2 linked regions of the Gemmata palustris genome follow. The protein of the gene in region 2 interacts with the protein of the main gene of each other region in a pairwise test. Links are inferred from orthologs where the notes say so. Each region holds a gene or a part of one and is shown on either strand. Other genes may lie near its edges.

Region 1 (3,457 bases), 840 kb from region 2 along the record:
GCTATAAAACCGGACGAAGTGCTACCCACGGGAACCGAGGTGAAACTCCCGGCGGGTGTGCGCCTCCCGTGATCTCGCACCGCGTTTTCCCGCGTGCGAATGGTCCCGGCGCGGGATTCGCTGTATAGTGTCGCCAAACACGCTTTCGGGTCGTCTTTCGTTCCGGGAGCCCTGGCGGAGATCGCGGAATGAAGCGTCGCGTCGTGCTTGGTGCCATCGGCCTGCTGCTCTTCACCGCGACCGGGTGCGGCGGCCCGGATGCGCTGGTGAAAGAGTTTATCGTTCATCTCAACGGTTACGCCGAGACGCTCGAAAAGAAGGAATCACGAGACAAGCAAGCGGCGGCACTCGAGCGAGTTAAAAGCACGCTCGAGAAGATTGACAAATTAAAACTGAGTCAAGAAGAGCGGGACAAGTTGATCGCCAAAAACGACGGCGAACTCAAGAAAGCAAAAGAACGGGTCGAATCGGCGCAAAAGACTTACCTGATGGACGGCGGCGCTGCGACAGATTTCCCGGACCTCTTCGGTGGTTTCGTCAAACCCAAGTGATTCGCACAAATCGGTCACACACGCAAAACGGCCGGGGTTGATCCCCGGCCGCTCGTGTTTCTCGGTCCAACTTTACGCCCCGTAGTCGATGTCCTCGACACTTTTGAGCGTGTTATTGAAGATGAACGCTCGGCGGTCCTGCACTTCCTTGCCCATCAGCGTGCGGAACATCTCCTCGGCCTTGAACGCATCGTTCAGCGTCACCTTTAGCAGCGTGCGGTGCTGCGGATTCAGCGTCGTTTCCCAGAGTTCTTCGGGGTCCATTTCGCCCAGCCCTTTGAACCGCGTTACCGCCATCCCCTTCTCACCGAGTCGGCGGATTTCGGCAACCAGCTCGCGTAGGCTCACGAGGTTCTTCGTGTGCCCGTCGTGGTCGAGCGTGTACCGCACCGGCGGCTCGCGCCCGGCGATCCGCTGCAACGGGATCAAGTCGTTCGTGTCGAACCCGGTGTTCTTCATCTTCGCGAGCGCCCGGTTCAGCGCCTTCAGGTCGTGCCACTCGTCGAGCGTGTAGTCCTCACCGATCACCGGCTCGCGCTGCAACTGCTCCGTGAGCGCTGCCTTGAACGCGGCCACTTCCTCGATCGCACGGAACCAGTGGTCCTTGTTCTTCGCCCGCTCGTGAACTTGGTACGCGGGGAACGCGCCTTCCACGGCCCGCGGAAGAAGTTCATCGAGTGTGCGCCCGCGGCGCTCCAAACCGACTACAGCCGTTTCCGCTTCGGACAGCGCGGGGAGTAACTTCGTGAGATCGTCACCGGTCACGGTCCGCGCCGGCTGGTCCGGCTTGGTCACGTGCAGCGTCGTCCCCTTGAGCCCCCGGGTGGTCAGCTCGACGACCATCTCTTCGCGCGTCTGCACGAACCGCGTTTCTTTCTTTTGCGTGACTTTGAACAACGGCGGGCGGGCTACGAACACGTGTCCGGCTTCAATCAGCTTCCGCATTTGGCGGAAGAAGAACGTGAGCAACAGCGTGCGGATGTGCTGACCGTCCACGTCGGCGTCGGTGAGGATGATGATCTTCCCGTACCGCACCTTACTCACGTCTTCGACGTTCTCGATGTCTATACCGGTAGCCGCGATGAGTGCCGAGATTTCGTTGTTTTCCAGGAGCTTCTCGAGTTTCGCCTTCTCGACGTTCAGCACCTTACCCTTGAGCGGCAGAATGGCCTGGAACTGACGATTCCGGCCGCTTTCCGCACTGCCACCGGCGGAATCACCTTCCACGAGGAACAGTTCGCTCTTTTCGCGCTCGCGGCTCGTGCAGTCGTATAGCTTCCCGGGCAACCCGCTGCCCCCCAGGATCTTCTTGCGGTCAATAAGTGCATCGCGGTGCTTTTTCAGCGCGATCCGCAGTTCCGCGGTGAGTGCCACCTTCTTGCAGATCCGCGTCGCCTCCTTCGGGTTCTTCTCCAGGTATTCGGTGAGGAACTCGTAGACGACGCTCGAAACGATTCCTTCAACCTCCGGGTTGTTCAGCTTCACCTTGGTCTGCGACTCGAAGAGCGGATCAGGGTGCGCGATGCTGACAACCGATGTGAGCCCCGCACGGAAGTCATCGCCACGCACCTCAAGGTCCGGCTTAAAGTGGCCTTCCTTCTTGCCGTAAGCGTTGATTGCCTTCGTCAAACCAGAGCGGAAGCCACTGAGGTGTGTACCGCCAACGGGGTTATAAGCGTTATTGGTGTAACACCGGATGCGTTCGTCATCACCGTTCGTGTACTGGATCGCGACCTCGACCGCGACCTTCAGCCCCATCCCCTCGGTATCGGGCGTCGAGTGTTCGACTTCCTTCTTGACGTAGATCGCGGCGTGTTCCGCGGCTTCGCCCTGGTTCTCGTTCAGCCAAACGACGTACTCCGCGATGCCACCGTCGAACTGAAAGTGTGCGGTCTTACCGGCTTCGCGCTCGTCGGTGAGCGTGATGGCCAAACCCTTGCAGAGATACGCGATCTCGCGGAACCGGTCCTCGAGAGTGGCGTAATCGAACTCGAGATTCCCAAAAAACTCGGTCAGTGGGTCCGGGCGGAACGTAATTGTCGTTCCGCGTTGCCCGGCCGGAGCGGGACCGAGGTCTTGCAACTTACTGGTCGCGTACCCGCGCTCGAACTCCATCTTGTAAACGCGCCCGTCGCGCCGCACCTCGACCTCGCACCACTCGGAAAGGGCGTTCATCGCTTTCGCGCCCATGCCGTGAAGCCCGAGCGAAACGCGGTACGCCGCGTTGTCAAACTTGCCGCTGTTACCCGCGACCGTGAGGGCCTCTTCGAGCGCGGACTTCCCGGTGTCCTTCTTGATGCCAACGGGAATACCGCGCCCGTCGTCGGCAACCGTGATGGACCCGTCCGTGTGAATCGTAACGCGGATGTGCTTACAGTACCCCGCAAGGGCCTCGTCCACGGAGTTGTACACGATCTCGTAGACGAGGTGGTGCAGCCCGGACGACTGCGTGTTACCGACGTACATGCCCGGGTTCTGGCGAATGTGGGCCGCGTCCTTGAGGCTCTTCATGTGAGCCTCGGTGTATTCCCCGGCCGGTGGCGTCTCGGTGCTCATTAAATTAGTTTCCTTCCGGTTCAGCGATTCGACGTTGTTACCACGAAGCGGCGCGGAATTTCAGATCGGTGAGGGTGACCCCGGGCATCGAGAGCCGAAGTTTGGTGAGCAGCCCGCGCTTGTGGAACTGCGTCAGCTCCGACAACAGCACCGCGTTCCGCACGGCGACCTCCAGCACGCCGCGCCGCATCCCCAACACTTGTGTGTCCTTCAGCAATTCGCTGCCCGCGGCGGTGGCCCACGCCGATTCCAGCCGCATCCGGTCGTTCTTGCGCCCCCACCCACGGGACGTGAACAACTTGCCGAGAATGTCGGCGATGTTCTCCGGTCCGCGGTTGTCGGTACCCATA
Region 2 (4,014 bases):
CTTCACCTGGTCGCCCGCGGCTTTCACGGCCTCGAACACGGCGAGCGTGCCGAGCACGTTCACCTTCGCGCCCAACATCGGGTCGGTGCGGCACGTCGGCACTTGCAGCCCGGCGAGGTGGATGATGTGCGAAATCTGGTGGGCCGCGATCGCGGTGGAGAGTGCCTTGAGGTCGGTCACGTCGCCCTGCACGAACGTGACCTTCGCGACCTCGCTCTCGGGCAGGACGAGCCGCAATCGGCGGGCGTCTTCGCGGAGGTCGAAAACCCACACCTGATCGCCGCGCGATAACAGGTTGCGAATGATCCACGCCCCGATGAACCCGTACCCGCCGGTAATCAGCACGCGCATTGAATCAGGCTCCAAATCAATGAAGGAGAAGAACGGAGCCGCGGATGAACGCAGATAGCGCGGATAAAACCCAGGAATTAGGCACAAACCACGAAAGTCGGCCCGTGCGATTCTGAACGGAATCTCTCTGGGTTTTATCCGCGCTATCTGCGTTCATCCGCGGCTCCGTTCTTCTGTCTTATTCCTTCACCTCTCCCACGTCGCCGACGTTCTCCTGGGCGACCTTTGCGATCGACACGATCTTGTCGCCGTCGCTCAGGTTCATGACCTTCACGCCCTGCGTGTTCCGGCCGACGATGCGGATCGCGTCCACCTTGCTCCGCGTCACCATGCCGTCCTTCGTGATGAGCATGATTTCGTCGCCGTCGCGCACGCTCGTGATGCCGATCACCTTGCCGTTCTTGGCGGTCACCTTGACGTCCTTCACGCCCTTACCGCCGCGGCGCTGGAGCCGGTACCGCATGTTCGACGGGTCGGTCTCGTTCTCGCCGTCGCCGTTCTCGTTCTCCGCCTCAATGATTTCCGGCTCGGCGCCCGACATCTCGTCGTCGCCCTCGCCGGTGCCCTCCGGGGCGGGGGTGTTCGCGCCGAACGGCGTGCGCTTGCCGTAACCGTTCTCGCAGACCGTGAGGAGCAACCCGTCTGGGTCCGCGACCACCATGCCGACGATAATGTCGTCCTTGCCGAGCTTGATGCCCTTGACCCCGCGGGCCGTGCGCCCGATCGCGCGGGCGTTGGACTCGCGGAACCGGATCGCCATGCCCTTCTGCGTGCTGAGAATGATCTCGTCGCCGGGTCTCGTGAGCGCGACGTTAATGAGGTCGTCGCCCGCGTCGAGCGTGATGCCGATGATGCCGCCGGCCCGCACGTTGCTGTACGCCATCAGGTCGGTCTTTTTCACCGTGCCCTGGCGCGTGGCCATGAGCAGGTGGCACCCCTCGGCGAACTCGCGCACCGGCACGATGCTCGTGATCTTCTCTTCGGGCTTGAGCGACAGCACGTTGGCGATACTTCGGCCCGCGCTCGTGCGCGCCGCCTGCGGGATCTTGTACACCTTCAGCCAGTACATCTGGCCGGTGTTCGCGAAGCACAAGAGGTAGGCTTTGGTGCTCGCGACGAAGAAGTGTTCCACGAAGTCCTTGTCGCGCAGCCCGCCCTGGACGCCCTTCCCCCCTCGGCCCTGCACGCGGTACTCGGTCAGCGGCATGCGCTTGATGAAACCCTCGTGCGAGATCGTGACGACGTTCGGTTCGTCCACGATCAGGTCTTCGATTTCCAGGTCGCCACCGTCATCGGTGATCTCGGTCCGGCGGCTGTCCCCGTACTTCGAGGCCATCTTGTCCAGGTCTTCGCGAATGACGGCGTGAATGTTCGCGTCGGCGGAGAGGAGCGTCTCGTACCCGCGGATCAGGTCGCGGAGCTGCAGGTACTCTTTCAGGATCTCGTCGCTCTCGAGCGCCGCGAGCTGACCGAGCTGGAGTCGGACGACGGCTTCCGCTTGCTGCTCCGTCATGCGGTACTCGGTTACGGTGCCGAGCTCGCGCTGTAGTGCGGTGAAGGCCGCGGCGCCGATCGCCCGCTCCATGAGGCTGGACGGGACCGCCAGCCCCTGCAGCCGCGTTTTCGCTTCCCCGCGGTTGGCCGACGTGCGGCAAATCTTGATGACGTTCTCGATGTCCGCAATGGCGATGAGCTGCCCCTCGAGGACGTGCCCGCGGCGCTTCGCCTCGCGCAGCAGGTACTCCGTGCGCCGCCGGATGACGTGCACGCGGTGGTCCAGGAACTTCTGGAGCATCTCCTTGAGCGTGAGCTCGCGCGGGCGGCCGTCCACCAGTGCGAGCATGATGATGCTGACCGTTTTCTGGAGCTTCGTGAACTGGTAGAGTTGGTTCAGGACGAGGTGCGGGTCGGTCCCGCGCTTGAGCTCGACGATGAGGCGGACGGGCTCGCCGTTGCGCGCGGATGATTCGTCGCGGATGCCGCCGATCCCGGCGATGCGCTCGTCCTTCACCAGTTGCCCGATTTCCTCGGTGAGCGCGTTGCGCGTCACCTGGAACGGTACCTCCGTGATGAGGATGCTCGGCGACTTCCCTTTGACCTCTTCCATCACCTGGGCGCGGGCGCGGAGCGTGATTTTCCCCGCGCCCCGCGAGTACGCATCAAGAATTCCCTGCCGACCCATCACGATACCGCCGGTCGGGAAGTCCGGCCCCGGGACGATCTGAATGAGGTCGGCGAGCGTGGCGTCGGGCTCGTCGATGAGCCTGACGAGGGCGGTACACACCTCGCGCAAGTTGTGCGGCGGGATGTGCGTCGCCATGCCTACCGCGATGCCGTCCGAGCCGTTGACCAGGAGGTTCGGAAACTTCCCGGGAAGCACGAGCGGTTCGCGGTACTTGCCGTCGTAATTGTCGATGAAGTCAACGGTGTCGCGCTCGAGGTCTTCGAGGAGCTCGCCCGCGGCCGGCGTGAGGCGCGCTTCGGTGTACCGGTGGGCGGCGGGCGGCAGACCGGCGATCGAGCCGAAGTTCCCCTGGCCGTGGACGAGCCGGTACCGCAAGTTCCAGTCTTGCGCCATTCGCACGAGCGAGTCGTAAATCGAGGCGTCGCCGTGCGGGTGGTACCGCTTCATCGTTTCGCCGATGATACCGGCGCACTTGCTGGTGGACGAGGCCGGCCCGAGGCCGAGGTCGTTCATCGCGACGAGGATGCGGCGCTGCGAGGGCTTCAGCCCGTCGCGCACGTCCGGTAGCGCGCGGCTGATGATAACCGACTGAGCATAAGTGAGGTAACTGTCCCGTAGTTCGTCTACGATGTCGAGCGGGTGAATAATTGCGAGGCCGCCGGTGGGCGGCGCGGCGTCCGGATCGGTCGGAGGTGTGTTTTCGTCGGCCAAAGAAGGCTCCTTCAAATACGCTCCGCGCGGCCGAAATGACGGCGTTTCCGTGGCGACTGATGTTCCGCGAAGAACTATGTTATTTTAGAAGAATTCGCTCCGCCGAACCAGCACCGTAGCCCCCGGCGCGGTCCTTTTTCCCGTGCCCGAAGTTGAATCTGGGTAGGCTGTTCGGACGGCCCTCTCACTTTGATCCGCAGAACCTCGTAGCGACAGGATGTGTCATGCGTTCAATCGTGCTATTTGCCGCCTCTGCCGCGCTCGTGCTGGGCGGTCCCGCGTGGTCCCGATCGGCCCCCAAAGAGGGTGAAAAGGACGCGAAACAGACCGCTGCAGCGGAGTTGACCCGCACGAAGGCGCTCAAGGTGAAGGTGAGCATCGACGCCAAGAACGGGCGGCTCGGCGACGTCCTGAAGGAGTTCGCAGCGCAGGCCGACATGCGGTCGGATATGCTGGTGATGTGGGCCTACGGCACCGGGTTCCCGTATTCGCAAAAGGTGACGTACACGTGCAAAGACAAGCCGCTTGAGACCGCACTCGACGAGCTGCTCACGAAGGCCGGCGGCGGGTTGGGGTACGTCATCGTCTCGAAAGAGGGCGACAAGCACGACGGCTGGGTGCTGCTCAACACGACCGGCGAACGCGGGTCCGAGACCCTGACCGGCGCCGCGGCCGAAGAAGCGGCCGCGGCCGAGAGGCTGGCGCTGGCGAAAAAGCTCCTGGATGACAAGAAACCGGACGACGCCAAGACGGTACTCACGCTCATC

What was found.
Region 1: the proteins of gyrA (region 2) and J8F10_RS26155 interact in binary tests that used the Escherichia coli proteins (3 or more experiments, as listed by UniProt). The link is inferred for Gemmata palustris from one-to-one orthologs.

Annotation. Positions count from the first base shown.
Region 1 is NZ_JAGKQQ010000001.1:6,294,250-6,297,706, reverse strand. Bases 366-3,457 are described here. They hold J8F10_RS26155 (DNA gyrase subunit B), read right to left. Parts: upstream 3,108-3,457; coding sequence 624-3,107; downstream 366-623. Other genes in these bases: J8F10_RS26150 (DciA family protein), read right to left, coding at 3,145-3,456; J8F10_RS26160 (hypothetical protein), read left to right, coding at 366-551. In the rest of the region: J8F10_RS26165 (hypothetical protein), read left to right, coding at 1-72; more of J8F10_RS26160, read left to right, coding at 189-365. UniProt on the Escherichia coli protein: DNA gyrase negatively supercoils closed circular double-stranded DNA in an ATP-dependent manner to maintain chromosomes in an underwound state.
Region 2 is NZ_JAGKQQ010000001.1:5,454,881-5,458,894, reverse strand. What follows is about bases 330-3,613. They hold gyrA (DNA gyrase subunit A), read right to left. Parts: upstream 3,248-3,613; coding sequence 530-3,247; downstream 330-529. Other genes in these bases: J8F10_RS22350 (hypothetical protein), read left to right, coding at 3,472-3,613; J8F10_RS22360 (NAD-dependent epimerase/dehydratase family protein), read right to left, coding at 330-351. Outside these bases: more of J8F10_RS22360, read right to left, coding at 1-329; more of J8F10_RS22350, read left to right, coding at 3,614-4,014. UniProt on the Escherichia coli protein: A type II topoisomerase that negatively supercoils closed circular double-stranded (ds) DNA in an ATP-dependent manner to maintain chromosomes in an underwound state.